2 regions of the Thermoanaerobacterium xylanolyticum LX-11 genome follow, and region 2 is predicted to be linked to the other one. Evidence: riboswitches for the same ligand, from Rfam matches in the RefSeq annotation. Region 2 holds a riboswitch; the other holds the start of a gene.
The links. A riboswitch is a leader RNA that binds a small molecule or an ion and turns the genes downstream of it on or off. The one in region 2 is predicted to bind fluoride.

Region 1 (17,997 bases), 560 kb from region 2:
AATATCTTCAGGCAATATCTCAAAAGTATATATTTCAATCAGAGAGGGAAAATATCATCAAATAAAAAGAATGTTTGAAGCGATAGACTCAAAAGTCATCTACTTAAAAAGGCTTTCAATAGGTAAATTAAAATTAGATGAAAATTTAAAAGAAGGGGAATGGCGGGAATTAAACGAAGAAGAAATAAAATTGCTTAAGTCAATTGAATAGCTATTTCAATTGATCGATTGCACAGTGGGATATCATAATCGATACAAGGCTTTCAGCTCCTTCATTGCTATTTACACCATCTTCTGTTATACCATCGCTGCAGCCTCCACTATCTTCGTCGTATAAGCTTAATCCTTTTGAGTTTTTTCCGTAAAACCATTTGTCACAGTCTATGGCTCTTTTTTTGTATTTTTCATCGCCTGTCAATTTATAAGCATCTATATACATGAGAGCCATTGTATACGCTTCTACAGGCTGCTCATCATATTCTGCAATGTTTTTGCCCTTTCTATACCATCCTTTGCATCCAACAGCTTTAAAATAGCCATTTTTAAAGCAAACACTATCCAGAAAATCAACTGTTTTTAAAGCGACATCCAGAATTTCCTCGTCTTTAACGATTGAAAAATACTTTAGAAGCGATAATGGAATGATTCCATTATCGTACGACACTACATCTTCAAACCACTGCCAATCTTCATTTGAATTTTTTTTGTACTCCTCGATGATATCGTACGCCAATTTATCCATCTTTTTTCTGACAAAATCTTTATCTAAATTCTTAAAAGAATTGTAAACATAGTATAAACCTATTAAGGTGTATGCTTTACCTCTGATGTAATTTAGAATATCTACTAAAGGCAATGATTTCTCAATCATCTTATATGCAGGCAACTTTACCCTTTCATCAATATCTGCATTTATTAAATACCCTAAAGCCCAAATGCACCTGCCAAAACAATCTTCTGAAAAATCTTCATCAATAAATTTCCTATCAAAAGACATGAAATTTCTAAAACGGCCGTCGTCTTCTTGCGCGTACATCAAAAATGACAAGTATTTTTTAATAAGGTCAATAAACACATCATCTTTGTACTTTTCGTACATCATTGTACAGGCTATCAAAGCCCTTCCATTGTCATCAGTCGTATAACCATATTTAGGATTAGGGACAGAGCCAACAGAGTGCTGCATTATACCTGTATCATCTGTCAGTATAAACAAATGGTTAAACATTTTTTTGCCGTCCACAATACGTCCCTCCTTGTTTATACTGCTTCTTTCGCATCATCCTCTAAATCTTCAAATATTCTCAAGAACAATTCAACATATTCTAATGCAACGTTGTCCCACATCATCGTTTTTCCATAAACTTTTATCTTCTCCTCCATGATTTGCTTTTCGTGGGGATTTTCTATGGCAAAACTTATGCAATTTGCTATAGAATCAGGATTTTTAAATTCCGCCAACAGTCCCCTTCCATCGCTTAAAATTTCTTCAGCGTATTTATATGGAGTTGATACAACTAATTTTCCTAAGCCTGCAGCGTATGCCAATGTTCCACTAACCGCTTGTTCCCTGCCAATGTATGGCGTCAAATATACATCAGAAAGCTTTAAGTATTCGACGATCTCCCTTTTTGTCAGATATTTATTGACAAACTTTACATTGTCGTTTAGATTTAGCTCATTTACCTTCCTTACAAGAAAATCTCTGTAAACTTCACCATCTGACCTGACTATATTGGGATGTGTCTGTCCGAGTATAAGGTACAATATATCAGGATGTTTCTCCTTAACCTTCGCTATAGCTTCTATGCCGTATTCTAACCCTTTTCCAGGACTTATCAGTCCAAATGTGCTTACGACGAATTTTCCTGCATCAATGTTGTATTTCTTTCTCAAACTATCGCCGGACAGCGTTGGCAGATTTGGAACTCCGTGAGGCAATACTACGATTTTTCTTTCATCAACACCATATAAATTGACAAGAAGTGGAATTGTGTTTTTGGCCATAGTAACAACTCTTTTGCTCTTTGTACACAATTCTTTTAAAATGTGCTTTTGCTTATCAAGTGGGTTAGACAATATCGTATGAAGAGTTACGACATAAGGCACTTTTAAATTGTCTACAAGATCCAAAATATATTCGCCCCACTCACCGCCGTAAATACCATATTCATGCTCGATTACTAACAAATCAATTAATAAATCATTTAATTTATTTGCAAGTTCTAAATAGCTATTTCGGTCGTGCTGCTTAAGCCTATAAATAACATCATCACCATAATCATATTCTTTATCGTCTATCGCAATCACTTTTGGTTCATTTATAATTTTAATATCTTTAAGCTCATTTACCAAATCCTGTGTAAATGTAGCTATTCCACATTCTCTCGGTGGAAATGTACTCAAAAATGCAATGTTTATTTCTTTATTCTTTACCATTCATAACACCTCCATCAACTTACAGCATAATCGTTAATACCATTTGCATAAACTTCATCTTCAATTTTCCTCATGCCATCTACCACGCTATTTGAAGCCACAACAGCATTTATCAAATTTACATTTCCTTTAACTTTGACATTGTCCCATAAAACGCTGTGCCTTATAATGCTGTTAGAACCTATATGCGTATTATCACCTATAATCGCATACGGACCTATCTCTGCTTTAGCATCTATTTTGACGTTACTTCCTATAAAAACAGGCTCAACAATTTTTACTGAATTATCGATTATGTTTTTTCTATGTTTAATATCGTGATGGCTTACATCAACATATTTGCAATATTTTTTCAATATGTCAAAGTGGACTTTTTTGTACTTCTCAATTGTTCCTATGTCTATCCAATATCCGTCATACCTATACGCAGCCATTTTATAACCTTTCGATAAAAGTTTTGGATATGTATCCCTTTCTATTGAAACCACTTCATCTTTAGGGATTTCATTTAATAGCTGCGGTTCAAATACGTATATTCCCGCATTTATCCATTTTGAATTAGTCTCGTATGGTTTTGGTTTTTCTTTAAACGCTGTAATGTAATCATTATCGTCATACTCTATTACACCGTATTGCGATGGATCCTCTACTTTAGTCATTGCAATAGTAGCTAATGCTTTTTTTGACTTGTGATACTCCACAAGACTTCTAATATCGATATCACATATAATATCTGAATTTAGTATTAAGAAAGTATCATTGAAAAATTCTTCAGCATTTTTTATAGCCCCACCTGTACCCAATGGTATGTCTTCTTTGATGAATGAAACTTTTACCCCTAATTTTTCACCATTTTTAAAATAATTCTCAATATGATTAGATTTATAGCATGTGCTTATTACAACCTCGTCTACGCCTTGATTTTTAAGTCTTAAAATGGTAGATTCTAATAATGGTCTACCCATTATAGGTACCATAGGTTTAGGAAGAAAATTCGTCAGAGGTCTTAGCCTTGTACCTAATCCTCCTGCCAGCAATAATGCTTTCATTCGAATTCCCCCTTCGTCAATATTTAGTTTTTGTTTAACAATTAGAATTTATAATCGTGTTGCAATCAAAGTACAATGTGAGTTAAATGTGAAGATACATCAGTAGTATTAGCACTCTATATAAACGGCTGCTAACAATTAAAATTATAATCCTTTTAATTCCATAAGTCAAGAGGGTTAAAAAGGTATGTAAACGTTAGAAGCCAACTTTACACAAAGCCTCCATCTACAGTCAATACTTGACCTGTTATAAAGGAAGATTGATCAGATAGCAAAAAAACCACTGCCTTAGCGACTTCATCTGGCATCCCAAGTCTTTCAAGAGAAGTTCTTGTCGACAGATATTTAAGTGTATCATCTGACAAGCTTTTATTCATGTCTGTTTCGATTACACCAGGTGCAACACAATTAACTCTTATATTTGATGGTCCTAATTCTTTTGCTAATGCTTTTGTAAAAGCTATAATAGCACCCTTTGAAGCAGAATATGGCACTTCACAAGATGCACCGTATATTCCCCACATTGATGAAACATTCACAATAGCACCTTTTTTACTTTTTAGCATATACTTTAAAGCGCTTTGTGTACAATTAAACATGCCATTTAAATTCACATCCATCATGTATCTCCAATCTTCTACTGATACATCCATAAAAGGCTTAATTTGTGAAACACCAGCATTATTGACCAAGTAATCTATGCGCCCAAATCTCTCAACTACTTCTTTCATCATCGTTTCTACTTCTTCTCTATTTCTGATGTCTGCTTTAAATACATCTGCATATCCTAAGTTACTTTTTATATGATTCTTTAAACTACATGCACTATCGTAATCTGTATTGTAATGAATTGCCACACATCCGCCTAATTTCGATACTTCTTTACATATAGATGAACCAATGCCTCCAGACCCACCTGTAACAACGACAACTTTACCACTAAACATAAAAACATCTCCTTTAATAAATAAATTAAGCCGCTTATAGATAGGTTATACAAAAGCAAAGCAAAAATCAATAGAAAAAAGGTGTATGAAACACCCATACACCTTTTGTAGTTATTTTTTTATGGCCTCTACTGTATTTTTTGTGGTGCTATAAAGGCCAGATGCCCCAAGCCCCATAGCAGTACCCAACAGAATGCCTTTTAAAATATCACCGGGAGCTATGTAAAGTATTCCTAAAGCTATTCCAAATATTAACGAAATCAATGCTGAATATTTTTTAGGTAAGCCAATTTGTTTTACTACCTCTACCAAACCTATTATCAAAGGTATCAGTGAAACATCGTAAACATCCATAATAAAATCCCCCTAAATACACATTTCTAATAACATTATATTTTGTCCCGCGTTTTTTAAGACATGAAATTAAAGTTTTTGCAGGTCTTGTTAAAAAGGCACATTTGAAAAAAATTATCACCGTTCACAAATTGTTTTTTCTATATACTGCTGGCTCATTACGTTAGATCGGCTAAAGTTGTCTATGCGTTATGACGGCTTTTAACGTACTGACTGCGTTCGCCAAGTATATTATGAAAACAAAATTAATCGCTCTCTTCAATAATATTTTTCGGAAAAATACTTAATAGAAAAGAATGAACAAATAAGATAAAATAAAAAAGACCCCGTTGACTGGAATCTTGATATCATTGGAGCGGATGACGGGATTCGAACCCGCGATCCTCGGCTTGGGAAGCCGATGCTCTACCACTGAGCCACATCCGCAAAATATTCTTTTTTAAATACAAAAATGGCTCCTCAGGTAGGGCTCGAACCTACAACCTACCGGTTAACAGCCGGTTGCTCCACCATTGAGCTACTGAGGAATATATTATCCGGCAGCGACCTACTCTCCCGAGTAATCAGTACCATCGGCGCTGGAGGGCTTCACTTCCGTGTTCGGTATGGGAACGGGTTTTTAACCTCCGCTATTGCCACCGGAAATCTTTCGTTCATTTTTCTTAAATGAACTTTGAATACTGCACAATGCTAAAGGTCAAGTCCTCGACTTATTAGTACCGGTCAGCTGAAAGTATTTCTACTCTTACACCTCCGGCCTATCTACCTCGTCTTCTTCAAGGTGTCTTACTCTGGCACTCAACTCTACCTACTGTAATCTATTTTATTCCCTAACATTTGTACATAGTGCTTTTTCCCTTCAGTAAGTATAGTTGAGTGCCAGATGGGAAATCTTATCTTGAGGTGGGTTTCACGCTTAGATGCTTTCAGCGTTTATCCCTTCCAAACTTGGCTACCCAGCTGTGCAAATGGCTTTGCAACTGGTACACCATCGGTTTGTCCACCCCGGTCCTCTCGTACTAAGGGCAGATCCTCTCAAATTTCCTGCGCCCGCGACGGATAGGGACCGAACTGTCTCACGACGTTCTGAACCCAGCTCGCGTACCGCTTTAATGGGCGAACAGCCCAACCCTTGGGACCTACTTCAGCCCCAGGATGCGATGAGCCGACATCGAGGTGCCAAACCTCCCCGTCGATGTGGACTCTTGGGGGAGATCAGCCTGTTATCCCCAGGGTAGCTTTTATCCGTTGAGCGACGGCAATCCCATTCTCTACCGCCGGATCACTAAGCCCGACTTTCGTCCCTGCTCGAATTGTCTTTCTCGCAGTTAGGCTACCTTCTGCCTTTGCACTCTTTCGCGCGATTTCCTTCCGCGCTGAGGTAACCTTTGGACGCCTCCGTTACTTTTTAGGAGGCGACCGCCCCAGTCAAACTGCCCGCCTGTCAGTGTCCATATGCCGGTTTACGGCTCCTATGTTAGAATTTCGGTAATATCAGGGTGGTATCCCAACGTTGGCTCCATATAGGCTGGCGCCCATATTTCTCTGCCTCCCACCTATTCTGTACAGATATTACTAAAATTCAGTGACAAGCTGCAGTAAAGCTCCATGGGGTCTTTCTGTCCTGTCGCGGGTAACTCGCATCTTCACGAGTACTACAATTTCACCGGGTCCCCCTTCAAGACAGCGCCCAAGTCGTTACGCCTTTCGTGCAGGTCGGAACTTACCCGACAAGGAATTTCGCTACCTTAGGACCGTTATAGTTACGGCCGCCGTTTACTGGGGCTTAAGTTCAGAGCTTCTCCGGCACTCAACTCTATCTACTAAGAGTTTATGCTTTTGGCTATTCTTTCTTTTAACCATCTTCTTGCATTATGAGATTTTTTAATTGCTTTTCTCTCTTTTGGGCATCTTCTTTTGCTTTATATGCTTCATAGTAGATTAGTTCCCATTTATGCCCTTTTGTGTATTTGTTTAGTCCTTTATTATGAGCTTCTACTCTTTTCTTTATATTCTCTGAATAGCCTGTATATATGCCTCCATCTTCATTCTTTATTATATAGACATAATACATTTCTTTCACTCCTAATAGGTATAGTTGAGTGCCGGATGACCCTTCCCCTTAACCTTCCAGCACCGGGCAGGCGTCAGCTCCTATACTTCGTCTTTCGACTTAGCAGAAACCTGTGTTTTTGGTAAACAGTCGCTTGGGCCTCTTCTCTGCGGCCTTTCGGCACTCCTTCTCCCGAAGTTACGGAGTCTTTTTGCCGAGTTCCTTAATGAGGGTTCTCCCGCTCGTCTTTGGATTCTCTCCTCGCCTACCTGTGTCGGTTTATGGTACGGGCACCTTATCCTCGATAGCAACTTTTCTTGGCAGCCCCTTCGAAACTTCGCCTTTCGGCTCCCCTTCACAGCTCTTATGAGCTTTGGTACTTCACTCAAAGCTCTTTTCGTCGCTGCTTGGACGTGCTCTACCAACCGCACGCTTTTCTTATCTCGCTGCGTCCTTGCTTCTCTTTTGACGGATTTCGGTGGTACCGGATTTATTACCGGTTCTCCATCGCCTACGCTTTCGCCTCGGCTTAGGTCCCGACTTACCCTGGGCGGATTATCCTTCCCCAGGAATCCTTAGGCTTTCGACGGTAAGGTTTCTCGCCTTACTCTCGTTACTTATACCGGCATTCTCTCTACTGTACTGTCCAGATTCGCTTTCGCTTGTCCTTCGTCCTGTACAGTACGCTCCCCTACCATTCTTTCTTTAGAATCCGTAGCTTCGGTGGCATGTTTTAGCCCCGTTTATTTTCGGCGCGGGATTTCTCGACCAGTGAGCTATTACGCACTCTTTGAATGTATGGCTGCTTCTAAGCCAACATCCTGGTTGTCTTGGAAATCCTACTTCCTTTTCCACTTAACATGCTCTTTGGGACCTTAGCTGTCGGTCTGGGCTCTTTCCCTTTTGACCACGGATCTTATCACTCGTAGTCTGACTCCCAGGGTCTCAATATGGCATTCGGAGTTTGATAGGGTTCGGTAACCTCTTTGGCCCCTAGTCCATTCAGTGCTCTACCTCCATATTTCCTTCCCCCTGAGGCTAGCCCTAAAGCTATTTCGGGGAGAACCAGCTATCTCCGAGCTCGATTGGAATTTCTCCGCTACCCACAATTCATCCCATGACTTTTCAACGTCAACGTGGTTCGGGCCTCCACCAGATCTTACTCCGGCTTCACCCTGATCATGGGTAGGTCGCACGGTTTCGGGTCTATGATATGCAACTTTCGCCCTTTTAAGACTCGCTTTCGCTTCGGCTCCGCTTTCGCTTAACCTCGCTGCATATCTATAACTCGCCGGTCCGTTCTACAAAAAGTACGTGGTCGTCCGGCTCTCAACTGGACACGCTAGTTCTTTTTTCTTCTCTCTAACATGTTCAGTTGAGTGCCGGACTTCCACTGCTTGTGGACATATGGTTTCAGGTTCTCTTTCACTCCCCTCCCGGGGTTCTTTTCACCTTTCCCTCACGGTACTATGCGCTATCGGTCACTTAGGAGTATTTAGCCTTGGGAGATGGTCCTCCCGTCTTCCCACCGGGTTGCCTATCCTGTGGTACTCTGGATCCCACTCGGTATTTGAAGCTTTCGCCTACAGGGCTTTCACCTTCTTTGGCCTGCCTTCCCAGGTCTGTTCGGCTTCGCTTTTTTATACCTTCTTGTGGTCCTAAACCCCCGGCACTCAATTAGAACTGCTATTTCTCTATTTTTGCTTTTTTAACAATTCTAATTGAGTGCCGGGTTTGGGCTCTTTCCTTTTCGCTCGCCACTACTCAGGAAATCGACTTTTTCTTTCTTTTCCTCGCGCTACTTAGATGTTTCAGTTCACGCGGTGTCCCTTCCTCATGGCTATGTGTTCACCATGGGATGCTTAAGTATTACCTTAAGCGGGTTTCCCCATTCGGAGATCTCCGGATCTGCGTCTGCTTGCGACTCCCCGGAGCGTTTCGCCGCTTGCTGCGTCCTTCTTCGGCTCTAAGTGCCTGGGCATCCACCATACGCCCTTTCTAACTTGACCTATTGTTTCCTCGTTTTTCTTCGTTACCCATATTTGCATTGTGCAGTTTTCAAGGTTCACTTCTCTGAGGGCTTAAACCCTCAAAACTGAACAGTGAGATATCGTATTTATTTTATCGCTCACATAGGCTCCGTGTTCTATGTGTCTTCGATTCTTTTCGCTCGTTTCGCTAACGGCACTTAACGACGTCCTGTCGTAGTGCCTCTCGCGTGGTCCTTCACGCTCGCACGCTTCACTCGCTTCATTCATCGGACACATTTACGAACACTCCGCTATATGTTCGCTCTTAAAATAAATACTCTTTCTTTTCTTTATTGTAGGATTGCTCCTTAGAAAGGAGGTGATCCAGCCGCACCTTCCGATACGGCTACCTTGTTACGACTTCACCCCAATCATTTACCCCACCTTCGGCAGCTCCTTCCTTGCGGTTAGGTCACTGACTTCGGGTGTTGTAAACTCTCGTGGTGTGACGGGCGGTGTGTACAAGGCCCGGGAACGTATTCACCGCGGCATGCTGATCCGCGATTACTAGCAACTCCGTCTTCATGCAGGCGGGTTGCAGCCTGCAATCTGAACTGGGACCTGTTTTCTGGGATTCGCTCCGGATCGCTCCTTCGCTGCCCTCTGTTCAGGCCATTGTAGCACGTGTGTAGCCCAGGGCATAAAGGGCATGATGATTTGACGTCATCCCCGCCTTCCTCCGTGTTATCCACGGCAGTCTCGGTAGAGTCCCCGTCTTTACGCTGGTAACTACCAACAGGGGTTGCGCTCGTTGCGGGACTTAACCCAACATCTCACGACACGAGCTGACGACAACCATGCACCACCTGTCTCACAGCTCCTCTTTCGAGGCACTCCGGTATTTCTACCGGATTCTGTGGATGTCAAGCCCTGGTAAGGTTCTTCGCGTTGCTTCGAATTAAACCACATGCTCCGCTGCTTGTGCGGGCCCCCGTCAATTCCTTTGAGTTTCAACCTTGCGGCCGTACTCCCCAGGCGGGATACTTATTGCGTTAACTCCGGCACGGATTATACTAACCCACACCTAGTATCCATCGTTTACGGCGTGGACTACCAGGGTATCTAATCCTGTTTGCTCCCCACGCTTTCGCACCTCAGCGTCAGTTCAAGTCCAGAGAGCCGCTTTCGCCACTGGTATTCTTCCTGATCTCTACGCATTTCACCGCTACACCAGGAATTCCGCTCTCCTCTCCTTGACTCAAGCTATTTAGTTTCAGATGCATACCCTCGGTTGAGCCCAGGTTTTTCACATCTGACTTTTATAGCCGCCTACGTGCTCTTTACGCCCAGTAATTCCGGACAACGCTCGCCCCCTACGTATTACCGCGGCTGCTGGCACGTAGTTAGCCGGGGCTTTCGTATGGTACCGTCATTATCTTCCCATACTATTGAGCTTTACGACCCGAAGGCCTTCTTCGCTCACGCGGCGTCGCTGTGTCAGGGTTTCCCCCATTGCACAATATTCCCCACTGCTGCCTCCCGTAGGAGTCTGGACCGTGTCTCAGTTCCAGTGTGGCCGTTCACCCTCTCAGGCCGGCTACCCATCGTCGCCTTGGTGGGCTTTTACCCCGCCAACTAGCTAATGGGACGCGGACTCATCCTATAGCGGATTTCTCCTTTCTTCAAGCAATGATGCCATTACTTGACATTATCCGGTATTAGCACCCCTTTCGGGGTGTTATCCCAGTCTACAGGGTAGATTGTCCACGCGTTACTCACCCGTCCGCCGCTATCCGGCACTCAACTCCGCGTTTACTCTTATTTCTCTCTTTTTCTGCTTTCTTTTCTCTTTGCTGTCTTTTTTTCTGTAAGCGCTTAGTTGAGTGCCGGATCGCTCGACTTGCATGTGTTAGGCACGCCGCCAGCGTTCGTCCTGAGCCAGGATCAAACTCTCATGTTTATATCCTTTGCTCGCATATCTCACTGTTCGGTTTTCAAGGTTCATTTCCCTCGCCGCTTATCGCGACATCGTCTATATTACCACATTATCTTCTCTCTGTCAACTGCTTTCTATTTGGTATTTTGTGGTAAATAATTTTAGAATCAATATATATAGTCGAATAATCTGTGCCTTATTAATATACCACATTTATTATTTATATTGCAATGCTCCTATTGCCCAAATTACAGCCAATAATTCATTTTATATCTAATTATCTTATAAATGCTTTATTTTTTCTCGTTTTATGTTAATTTTATGTAAAATTTTTGAGGCATCAATAGATGCCTCAAATACTCATTTTTTATTTGAAAGTATATTTTGCACTTGCTGTGTAGCCTGCTGCTGTTGATTCAATTTGTTATTTGAATTTATATAATTCAACCTATTGTTTAGCATATTTACGTGTCTTTGCATATCTTGCTGCATCTGCTGAAACATCTGCTTAGCTGCTGGATCATCTGTCGCACTGGCAAACTGCGCGTACGTTCCAAGTGCAGACTGTGCTGCAGCAACAGCCTTTTCGATATCGCTTTTTACAGTCATCTTTGTAACCTCCTTAATAAAATATTACCTTTTTTATTATTTCTATTAAGGAGATTATTTACACTTATAATTATTTGGAAATTTATATTACACGATATACTGCAGCACAATAAGCAAAATCACTCCAGGTATGCCTAAAAAGCCTACAACTAAAGCTGTTATAGGATTTATGCCGACATATATTCCAAATGTCTTTCCAGCAATATTTATAAAAAATAAGACTAATGCTCCTACTACTCCATTTAAAATAAGCCTTATAAGAAATTTTCTCGGTACAACCAATAACCACCCAAGTATGTATAATAAAAAAAGTCCCACTACATATGCTATTATTATATTGTATTCAATGCTTAAATTCATAAAAATTCCCCCTTAATACATCCTATGATTATTATATTAAGAGGGGGACAAATTATGATATAAGCGAATTGAAATTATCAAAATTCACACCGTTTTCTTTAGCTTTTTTAAGTAAATAAGTATACTTCTTTCTCAATGACTCTATGTTGTAAATAGCTTGATCAATTAAGTCAGGATCTGTAACACTTTGAAAATACATTTCCGCATCTTTTAACTGTCTCATGGTGTTTTTCACTTCATCTATCAAAGCATCATTTTCATCATTTGTTTCTTCTTTTGTAGCTGATATCTCCCTAAAAATTTTATATAGCGTGCCCATATAATACCTCCTCATCCATATTATTGACAGTTATATGGATGAGTATACTTATTTGTTCACTTTTTGTATTTCTCTTATTATCTCCAGCGATTTCCCATCTACCTTATTTTGCTTGACCAATTTATAGATCACATCGATTGCTTCAATATGTGACACACCTTTTCTATAAGGTCTATCTTCTGTCAGTGCTTGGTATATATCGCAAACAGCCATAAGCCTTGAAATTCCATCAAGGTCTTCTCCAGTAAGTCCTTCTGGATACCCTGAGCCATCCAATTTCTCATGATGATTTGCAGCCCATTCAGCTATATCATCAATTCCTCCTATCTCACGTAGTATTATTTTAGTAAAGTATGTATGTGACTTTATCGTCATAAATTCTTTTTCGGTAAGCTTTCCTGGCTTGTCCAATATTTCATTTGGTATGGCCAACTTGCCCAAATCATGCAAAAGACCTGATATCTTAACCTTTTGAACTGTAATTTGATCGTATCCAGAAATTGTAGCTGCTTTATGAGCAATTTCAGAAATGCCTTTTGAATGGTTGTACGTAAAGTGGCTTTTGTTATCAATTATTTTTGAAAAAACTTCAGCGATATTCTCAAGAGCATCTATTCCGAGCACCATAATTTCATTTTTTATGTACGGTTTTAAGACATCAAACTGATTATAATTTTCATAATCCAGCCAAAACTTTTCTTGTTTCATTAGATCTTTAAACACACTTACCAATAGTGGATTAAACGCCTTTCCGGATTCTAAATCAAGCCATTTCTTTATGTTTTCCCTTGTATCGTACTCATTGAGTTTCTTGGATATAATGCTGTACCTTATGTCAAATTGATCTGCTAAATATATTATCTGTGCTTCTAAAGGAATGGAGTTTCCACTAAGATGGAAATACCCACTTCCATCCCAATTTTCATGATGATACTTGATGATTTCAGAAAACTCATCCCCTTTCGGCATTTCTTTTACAAATTCGCTTCCTTTTAACGAATGCTTCCATGTGCTATCATGGTTAATGTCCTCAACTATATCGCTTTTTCCTATATCGTGTAAAAAGGCAGAATAAAAGATCTTATATTCTTCGTCGTTTTTAACGCCAATATTTCGTGCCAGTCTTATGCCAACATAGGCAACTTTTCTCGCATGTCCAAAATTTCTTTTTTCCATCACATCTAATGATAGCGATAACGCTGAAAGCAATCTAAAATAGTCTAATATCAAAATCTCATACCTCCCTCCTTCTATACTTCTATAATACATTATTTAAAACAAACTTCCAATATAGTATCCTAAAAAAGCGCCAATAAGTCCAACAACGACAGTAACAGATGAATACAAAAATGCATGTATATAATGTTTTTTTCGAAAAAGATCTATTGTCTCATGAGAAAAGGTAGAATATGTAGTAAAAGCACCTATAAATCCTGTCATGATAAACAATTTTACATCATTATCAAATAGATGGATAAGCTTAGGACTTGATAAAAAACTTAATAATAAGGCACCTGTTACGTTTATGATAAATGTTTCTAATGGCACTACAAATTCCCTACTCTCTTTTATGTGTCTGGATATTTCATACCTTAATATTGCTCCCAAAACTCCTCCAAAGCCTACTAACAGCATATTTAGCATCAATTTTCTTCACGCCCTTTAATTATTTTTGCTGTCTTATCTCCTAACTCAAATCCCATAAAAGACATAATAAATCCTATAAGTATTGACAGAAGGACATACGTTACTGCAACTGCGATTCTCCCATTTCTCAGTAGATCCATAGTCTCTTTAGTGAACGTAGAAAATGTAGTGAAGGCACCTATAAATCCTGTCGTAATAGCAAGTCTTATATTGAAATTTATATTAAATTCTTCCAGGGTTAAATTTGAAATATAGCTCAGCAAAAATGACCCAAAAATATTTATAAAAAATGTCTCAATAGGAAATACAGTATGCAATATACTTTGATAATAAGTAGAAATTAAATATCTTAATATTGCCCCAAAAAAGCCGCCTACTCCTATATAGATGTATTCCATGAAAATCACCCTTCCATTTTCATTTTAAGTAATAAATATACTCCTATCAGGTAGTATACCCAATAGGAGCCATTAGCATCATCGCATTTAATGGTGAGCTCCTTCACCAGTCTTAATTATATTATAATCCAAACAAATTTTATGTCAAATTAATTTTCAGTAAACTTTAATTTACATTTCCCTTCTGCCTTCTAAAGCTCTGGACAGTGTTACAGAATCTGTGTATTCGAGGTCACCGCCTACTGGTACACCGTGTGCAATTCTTGTTACCTTTATTCCAAAAGGTTTTATCAGCTTTGCAATGTACATGGCAGTTGCCTCGCCTTCTATATCTGGATTTGTAGCTAATATTATTTCATTGATTTCAGCATCTTTTATCCTCTCCAACAGCTCTTTTATCTTTATATCCTCTGGCCCTATTCCATCCATAGGCGATATTGCACCGTGAAGTACATGGTATAATCCTCGATATTCCCTCGTCTTTTCCATCGCTACTACGTCTTTAGGATCGGAAACTACACATATGGTATGTGTATCCCTCGTCTCGTCACTGCATATACTGCAAAGCTCACTGTCAGTAAAGTTATAGCACTTTTTACAGTATCTTAAATTGTTCTTTGCTTCTAAAATAGCATTAGACAAATTGACAACATCATCTAAAGGCATATCTAAGATGTAAAACGCCAGTCTCTGAGCTGTCTTGCGTCCAATGCCGGGGAGTCTTGATAATTCATCAATAAGCCTTGACAATGACCTCGAATATACGTTCATTAATTAACTCACCTCAGAACAAGCCAGGTATGTTGAAACCTCCTGTTATTTTTCCCATCTCTTCTGCAATCATCTTTTCAGCACTTCTTAAAGCTTGATTTACTGCAGCCAATACAAGATCCTCCAGCATCTCTACATCGTCTTTGTCAACGACATCCGGATCGATCTTTATACTTATAAGTTCCTTTCTGCCATTTGCCACTACCTTTACAGCTCCACCGCCTGCAGACTCCTCAACCGTCTTGTTTTCAAGCTCCTCCTGCATTTTCTTCATTTGCTCCTGCATCTGCTGCGCTTGCTTTATCATGTTGTTCATGTTAAAACCGCCAGGAAATCCTCCTTTAGCCATCCAAATACCTCCTAATTAATTTTGTATTCTCTCTTATTTATATGCTAATTTTGACTTAGTAGTGATTAATCAATCTATTATTTCTACATCGCCAAAATATTTTTTTACTGCCTCAATTAACTGTTCATCTTCATTTTTTTCTTCTATAGCAAAAACTATGTTGTAATCATTACCTGTCAGTCTTTTAATAACATCTTTGATGTAATCTTTATTTTCGATTTTATTAAGTTCTTCTTTATAAAACACATGCTCCTTTGGATATTCTATCACAAAATTGCCATCTTTCAAATACGGTTTGCCTAAGCTTAAAAAAGAAAAAATCATCGGCCTGTCTTTCATTATCATACTTAACAGTTTTTTGAAAACTTCATTTACATTTATCTCAATGTTCTTATCTACTTTATCAACTATATCATCAGTTTTTTTCGCTTCTTTTTTTATCACTACATCATCAAAAACCCCTTCAGATTTTAAAGTTTTATCATTAGCGACAATATCCTTCTCTACAAACGGCATCATCTTACCGCTTTTAATCACATTCTCCAACTTATTTAGTCTATCTAATATGCTGTCTATATCAGGTGAGATTTCCGGATTTATAAGCTTAAGCAATGTTATCTCCAGCATTATTCTGGGAGATTGAGCATATCTTATTTTCCCCTGAAGATCTATCAATTTCTCTAACGCATTTGATAAAAACGCCATATCAAATAAAGATGCCTTCTCGATTACATCATTTATCTCTGTTTCTAATATCTCTTCTGACTCATCACCACATGTTTTGTATACAATCACATCTCTCAAAAAAGATAACAGAGCTTTCACCAAATTATTTACGTCTATGCCGTAAAGCATCAACTTATCTATCTGTTTTATGATTTCTTTTCCATCTCTATCGTTTAAACTATTCACTAAAGCAAACAACGTATCATCATTTACAGTGCCGAGTATATCGCACACATCATCATACGTTAAAACATCGCTGTATGAAGCACACTGCTCAAGTATGCTTATAGCATCCCTCATAGAACCATTTCCATGCTTGGCAATCAGTGCAATTGCTTTACCGTCTATATTTATTTGGCTGTCTTCAGCTATTTTCTTTATATTCTGTGAAATGACTTTCGATGATATCCTTTTAAAGTCAAACCTTTGACACCTTGACAAAATAGTTGCAGGTATCTTGTTTGGCTCAGTTGTAGCTAAAATAAATATCGCATGCTGTGGAGGCTCTTCAAGTGTTTTTAAAAGGGCATTAAAGGCACTGCCAGATAGCATATGGACTTCATCTATAATGTACACCTTGTACTTACATGAAGATGGAGCATATATGATGTTGTCCCTCAATTCTCTCACATCATCAACGCTGTTATTCGACGCCGCATCTATCTCTATTATGTCCATTAGAGAATTGTTATTAGCAGACTCGCATATCTGACATTTGTTGCAGGGCTCCCCATCTACGCTATTAGGACAATTAACAGCTTTTGCAAAAATCTTCGCAACACTTGTCTTGCCTGTACCTCTTGTACCGCAAAAAAGGTATGCATGTCCTATTCGTCCGCTTTTTATCTGATTTTTTAAAGTTCTGACAATATGATTTTGCCCCAAAACTTCACAAAAACTTTTGGGCCTATACTTTCTGTACAGTGATTGGTACATAAAAAAACACCTCATTTACTTAATTGTAACAAAAAAAAGGATACTTTTCTATATCCTTTTAGTTTGCTATTTCCGTTTCTATTTTAATCCTCTCCATCTTTTTTCTATCCCTCATGTAAATAGATATTACGCTGTCAACCACCCTCGGATTAAACTGTGTGCCTTTGTATTTCAACAATTCATTTACAGCCTCGTCAAAGGAAATACCTTTCCTATACGATCTATCAGATGTCATAGCGTCGAATGAATCCGCCACACACAGTATCGCAGCAATCAGCGGTATATTGTCGTCATTAAGCCCAAACGGATATCCTTTCCCATCATATCTTTCGTGGTGCTTTTCAATTCCATCTATTATATCCTTAGATAGTCCAATTGGTTCTAATATTTTTCTGGATATTTTTGGATGTTGTTTTATTTTGTCGTACTCCTCACTTGTAAGTTTTCCAGGTTTGGTAAGTATACTGTCAGCCACTCCTATCTTTCCTATATCATGCAGCAAACCAGCAATTCTTATCTTTTCTATCTCATCTTTTGGCAGTCCCATGCTTTCGGCTATAATTGCAGCGTACTTCGAAACTCTAAGCGAATGCCCTTTAGTATACTTATCCTTTGCCTCAACAGCATGAGCCAAAGCATCGATGGTCCTAAAGTACCAATTCCTCATGTCGTCATATAGATTTGCATTTTCTATGGCAACAGACACACTATCAGCAACAGATCTCAACAAGCTTATATCATTGGCAAGCCTTGAAGTTGTTAATATGTTTAAGATTCCCACAGCCTTATCTTTAGATATGAGTGGAACAGCTATTACGTTTTTTACATTTAATTCTTTCAATCGCAAAAGCAAATTATCATCTATCGGGAATTTATTAGGATCCAAAACAGTAATTTCTTTTGAAACAAGAAGCTTAACATTTTCATCCGACGACAACGACAACTCTTTTAAAAGAGGCATGTCTCTCAATTCCCCTGCTGCTACCATAAGCTCTAATCTTCCTGACTCATTTATTGTCCTTATGGTACAAAGTGGTGAAGAAAGTATGGTGGATATTTTCTCAGCAATAGAATATAGAACATCTCGAGGTTCTAAATTTTTAGTCAGCAATTGCGTCACATTTCCTATAGCCA
Region 2 (5,709 bases):
TACATTAGGAAGAAAGCTGTCTAAAGAAGGATATAAGGTATTGTTGATAGAAAAGCATGTTTTTCCGAGGTACAAAGCCTGCGGTGGCGGAATAACTAAAAGGTGTTACAAATTATTAGATATTGATATAAGCCAATGCGTAGAAGATATTACAAATGAAATCATTTTTAGATTTCCTAATGATAGAACAATAGCTTTGCAGACTGGTGAGCCCATAATATACCAAGTAGATAGGACTAAATTTGATAAATATTTAATAGATAAAGCAGCTTATCATGGGTGTGAAATATATGATGGTGAATTATTTTATGACTTTTATCAGCATGATAAGGGACTTGTCGTTGTGACAGACAGGGGTGAATATGAGACAAAGGTTTTAGTAGGTGCAGATGGAATAAACAGCAATGTGGCACATAAAGCAAACTTAATAAATGGCAAAAAAGGCATAGCACTTGAAGGTGAAGTATACGTGGATAATAGCTTAATCGATGGATTAAAAGGGAAAGTTGTGGTAGATTTCAATGCAATAAGATATGGGTATGGATGGGTATTCCCCAAAGGTGACAGATTGTCTATTGGTGTCGGGACTTTTTTAAACAAAGTTTCAGACATAAAAGAAATGCTATCTAAAATGATAGAGGAAAATGTGGACGGAAATATAAAAGACTGCAAAATTTACGGGCATCAGTTGTCGTTTCCTGATGGGAGCGATGGTGTATTTAACAACGATAAAATAATATTGATTGGAGATGCTACAAGGCTTGCTGATCCATTTACAGGCGAAGGAATATACAATGCTTTGCTTACTGCAGACATATCATTTGATGTTCTAAAAAAGCATTTCAGTGGAGAATGTGGATTGGATGAATACACTATTAGACTCAATAGAGAAGTTGTGCCAGATGTTGGTTGGGCATATAGATTAGCGCAATTTACTTACAATAACATGGATTTCATAGAAAAATCAGTAAGATATTTTCCTAATGTGCTATCATACTTTGTAGATATAATGATGGGTGATAATACATATAAGAATTTTAAATTAAAAGTTCCAATGTATTCACTGCGGGTAATGACTTCTAAGACGAAAATTAAAGTAGAAAAAAACGTGTCATGAAGTAATTGACTTTAAACTGTAGTTAAATTAAACTATTTATAGGTGATACCCCTTATGAGTATATGAAAGGAGAATTTAAATATGGGTTTGTTTGGTTCAAAAGGTGAGACTACAACGATTGATGTGAGAGGCATGTCATGCAACCATTGCAAAATGACTGTAGAGAAAGCATTAAAAGGTCTTGATGGAGTGTCAAAAGCGACAGTAGACTTGGATAAGGCCAATGCAACTGTAACATACGATCCTAAAAAAGTTACTATAGATGACATGAAAAAAGCGATTATTGACGCAGGATATGAAGCTTAATATTTTTATTTATGCTTAACCGCTAATGCGGTTATTTTTTATATTTAATGTATAATAAGTTTAAAAATGTTATTTACAAAAGGCTTTTTTTGCTATATAATTATTACATAAAATCCAATCGGAATAGTATAATTTAAAGGAGAGGATATAATGGCAAAGATTGCAAAAAACCTTACGGATTTAATAGGCAATACGCCGCTATTGGAATTATCAAACTACAATAAAGAAAATAATCTTGAAGCAAGGCTTATAGCAAAATTAGAGTACTTTAATCCATTAAGCAGCGTAAAGGACAGAATCGGATATGCTATGATTAAAGATGCAGAAGAAAAGGGGCTTATAAACAAAGACACTGTTATTATTGAGCCAACCAGTGGCAATACAGGAATAGCGCTGGCTTTTGTTGCAGCGGCTAAGAAATACAGATTAATATTGACTATGCCTGAGACTATGAGCATTGAAAGAAGAAATTTGCTTAAAGCGCTTGGTGCTGAAATAGTTTTGACTCCAGGGGCGGAAGGCATGTCTGGAGCTGTAAAAAAGGCTGAGGAGCTGGCAAAGCAGTACGGAAATGCATTTATACCGCAACAGTTCAAAAACCCTGTCAATCCAGAAATACATAGAAAGACAACAGCAGAAGAAATATGGAGAGACACTGATGGCAATGTGGATATATTTGTTGCAGGCATTGGCACAGGTGGGACAATTACAGGCGTTGGTGAGGTTTTAAAATCAAGGAAACCTGATGTAAAGATTGTAGCAGTTGAGCCTGCTGATTCTCCAGTTCTATCTGGTGGAAGACCTGGTCCACATAAGATACAAGGTATAGGCGCGGGATTTGTACCTGATGTCTTGAATAGAGAAATCATTGATGAGATATACCAGGTTAAGAATAATGAGGCATTTGAGACGTCAAGAGCATTGGCAAAATCTGAAGGATTATTAGTTGGAATATCATCAGGTGCAGCCGCATTTGCAGCGACTCAGATTGCAAAGAGGCCAGAAAATAAAGGCAAGACGATAGTCGTATTGCTTCCCGATACAGGTGAAAGATACCTGTCAACAACACTGTATCAAGATTAATGAAAGGATAGTATATTGATCAAAAAAGTTCTTCCATATTGATGAATAAAATGATATAATATACTTGACAATAAAAGAAGAGGATGAAGCTCCCTCATTTAATTTGCTGAAAAGCTGATGGCTTCTACAAATAATGTAGATAGCTATCGGCTTTTTATATTATTTTGCTACTTTAATTAGTTCAGGAGGTGTAACAAATGGCGTTTCAAAGTATATTGTTTATAAATGCTGAAGATATTACAAACGTTGATTTATTAAATGAACCAGTATTTTTTAAAGATTTGAACATTGATCAAATAATAGATGCAATAACATTCGGTAGAAACGAATATAACCTTAAACCGTTTTTTTATAAATCGCCTATTAACAAAGAAACAATCGTATATCGCCAAGAAATAATGAAAGAATTAGAAAACAATTCGCTTTTTATGTCTGTAAAATCTTTTTCTGAAAAATTTCAGCATATGAGGGAAGCTTTAAAAAAGATTGATAAGATTTATTATAAATATCAAAAGGAAAGATGGTTTTTAGATGCAGTTAATTTATATGTTGATGCTGTAGTTTCTTTTGCTAATGATTTAACACATATAGATTTAAATTCTACTGGCTTTATTGCATTTCGAGAATACATTTTAAATTATGTTAATAGTAATTCTTTTGTATCTTTGAATGAAGCGACAAAAAAACTTGAAGAGGACTTATCATCTGTAAAGTACAGCATACTCATAAGAGGAAACAGTATAAAAGTAAGCAAATACGAATCAGAGATAAATTATAGTAACATTGTGGAAGAAACCTTTAAAAAGTTTAAAGAAGGAGAGGTAAAAGATTATAGGAAGAAGTTTTCAGAGTACGATGATATGAATCACGTGGAAGCAAAAATTTTAGATTTGGTAGCCCAACTTTATAAAAAAATATTTGAGGAGCTTGATGATTACTGCATTAAAAATAGCCATTTTATAGATGATAAAATCGGTACATTTGAACGTGAGGTACAGTTTTACATGTCATATTTGGAATTTATTTCAAAGTTTAAAGATGTAGGATTGAAATTTTGTTATCCACAGGTTGAAAGCCAATCAAAAGAAGTTTTTGACTATGGGTGCTTTGATTTGGCATTAGCTAATAAACTTATTTCTAATAAATCGACAGTCGTCACAAACGATTTTTACTTAAGTGGCAATGAGAGAATCTTTGTTGTATCTGGGCCTAATCAAGGTGGTAAAACGACATTTGCCAGGACATTTGGACAAGTTCATTATCTTGCCAGCATTGGATGCCCTGTTCCAGGATATAAAGCGCGGCTATTTTTATATGACAATATCTTTACACACTTTGAAAGAGAAGAAAATGTAAATGAACTCCACGGAAAATTAGAAGATGAATTGATTAGGATTTATGATATTCTCTCAAAAGCTACGTCAGATAGCATTGTTATACTGAATGAAATATTTACTTCTACTACTCTGGAAGATGCTATTTTTCTCAGCAAAAAGGTAATGGATAGAATTATAGATCTGGATTTGCTTTGTGTTTGGGTTACATTTATAGATGAATTATCCACTTATAACGAAAAGACTGTAAGTGTAGTTAGTACGGTCGTACCTGATAATCCATCGCTTAGAACCTATAAGGTTGTAAGAAAGCCTGCTGATGGTTTGTCTTATGCCATTACAATTGCGGAAAAATACAGACTTACCTATGAGCATATTAAGGAGCGTGTAAACAGATGAAGACATTTTTGCTGTACAAAAATCGCGATTTTGATATGAAACAGGAATTGCCATGGAATGAACAAATATTGGTACAGGATTTGGGATTGAATGCGGTTTTTGATGCTATGGCACAAGGTGATGAGTTTTTGTACGATGTAGCTTATAAAGTCATTCTAACAAGTATAAATGATGTAAATGAGATAATTTATCGTCAGGATATTCTCAAAGATTGTCTAAAATATCCCTCTATAATAAGAAGCATTTATGACATTGCGGTAGAAACATTGGAAAATGAGAAAAAAAATTTTTGGAGCATTTTTAGCAGCTATCCATCGTCAATTTTGCATAGCTCAATTGAGCTTATGTACATGTATGTTGATATGCTTATTAAATTGAGAAAGATTGCGGAAGAACATTTTCACAAATTTGAATCAGAAGGTTTTAAATCATTATTTTCAATGCTACAAAAAGAATTAAATGATGAGTACATTGAAACTGTAAAAACACATTTAAAAGAATTGAAATTTGAAAATGGAGTATTGATAAGTGCGGAATTGGGAAAAGGTAATAAAGGGATTAATTACATTCTCAGAAGGCCTAATGAAATCAAACAGAGTTTAATTGAAAAGATTTTTTCCAAAAAGGCTTCGGCTTTTACTTTTTACATTGCCGATCGGGATGAAAGTGGCATGAAGGCTTTATCAGAATTAAAAGATAGAGGCATAAATCTTGCAGCAAATGCTTTAGCGCAGTCTGCAGATCACATTAATGGCTTTTTTAAAATGCTTAAAACAGAATTAGCCTTTTATGTAGGATGCATTAATCTGTATGAAGAACTTACTAAAATAGGTGAACCTATATGCTTTCCTGTGCCTTTATCTGCAGAGAATAGAAGACACTCTTATTCGGGTTTATATGATATAAGCTTGTCTCTGACGATGAAAAAGAAAGTAGTGTCAAATGATTTGAATGCTGACAGAAAAGATCTTTTCGTCATAACAGGTGCTAACCAAGGGGGAAAAACGACATTTTTAAGAAGCATTGGCCTGGCGCAGTTAATGATGCAGTCTGGCATGTTTGTGGGAGCAGAGAAATTTTCATCAAATATATGTATTGGATTATTTACACATTTTAAAAGAGAAGAAGATGAAGAAATGAACAGCGGTAAATTAGACGAAGAATTAAGCAGGATGAGTGATATTGTTGATAATATAAAGCAAAATTCCATGATACTTTTTAATGAATCATTTGCAGCTACAAATGAAAGGGAAGGCTCAGAGATTTCAAGACAGATAATAAGTGCATTACTGGAAGTTAAAGTAAAGATATTTTTTGTCACTCATCTTTATGAATTATCACGCAGCTTGTACGATAAAAAAATGGACAATGCGATTTTTTTAAGAGCCGAAAGAAAACCTAATGGTGAAAGATCTTTTAAATTAGTTGAGGGTGAACCGCTAAAGACTAGCTATGGAGAAGATTTGTACA

Region 1: another riboswitch for fluoride. It lies ahead of crcB (fluoride efflux transporter CrcB); the one in region 2 lies ahead of THEXY_RS03095 (MutS-related protein).

The regions. Positions count from the first base shown of each region.
Region 1 covers NC_015555.1:52,977-70,973, reverse strand. The annotation lists gene THEXY_RS00355 (pseudouridine synthase) at 1-211, shown strand, start outside; gene THEXY_RS00350 (glycoside hydrolase family protein) at 212-1,243, opposite strand; gene THEXY_RS00345 (glycosyltransferase family 4 protein) at 1,261-2,439, opposite strand; gene THEXY_RS00340 (nucleotidyltransferase family protein) at 2,454-3,488, opposite strand; gene ymfI (elongation factor P 5-aminopentanone reductase) at 3,698-4,435, opposite strand; gene THEXY_RS00330 (hypothetical protein) at 4,547-4,789, opposite strand; tRNA gene THEXY_RS00325 (tRNA-Gly) at 5,141-5,215, opposite strand; tRNA gene THEXY_RS00320 (tRNA-Asn) at 5,242-5,316, opposite strand; rRNA gene rrf (5S ribosomal RNA) at 5,324-5,432, opposite strand; rRNA gene THEXY_RS00310 (23S ribosomal RNA) at 5,483-8,851, opposite strand; rRNA gene THEXY_RS00305 (16S ribosomal RNA) at 9,185-10,772, opposite strand; gene THEXY_RS00300 (DUF1657 domain-containing protein) at 11,109-11,357, opposite strand; gene THEXY_RS00295 (pro-sigmaK processing inhibitor BofA family protein) at 11,445-11,717, opposite strand; gene THEXY_RS00290 (DUF2508 family protein) at 11,770-12,036, opposite strand; gene THEXY_RS00285 (HD-GYP domain-containing protein) at 12,085-13,266, opposite strand; gene crcB (fluoride efflux transporter CrcB) at 13,309-13,680, opposite strand; gene crcB (fluoride efflux transporter CrcB) at 13,680-14,081, opposite strand; fluoride riboswitch at 14,138-14,198, opposite strand; gene recR (recombination mediator RecR) at 14,253-14,852, opposite strand; gene THEXY_RS00265 (YbaB/EbfC family nucleoid-associated protein) at 14,866-15,201, opposite strand; gene dnaX (DNA polymerase III subunit gamma/tau) at 15,271-16,863, opposite strand; gene THEXY_RS00255 (HD domain-containing phosphohydrolase) at 16,922-17,997, opposite strand, start outside.
Region 2 covers NC_015555.1:618,390-624,098, forward strand. The annotation lists gene THEXY_RS03080 (geranylgeranyl reductase family protein) at 1-1,117, shown strand, start outside; gene THEXY_RS03085 (copper ion binding protein) at 1,199-1,423, shown strand; gene cysK (cysteine synthase A) at 1,574-2,506, shown strand; fluoride riboswitch at 2,577-2,640, shown strand; gene THEXY_RS03095 (MutS-related protein) at 2,704-4,239, shown strand; gene THEXY_RS03100 (MutS-related protein) at 4,236-5,709, shown strand, end outside.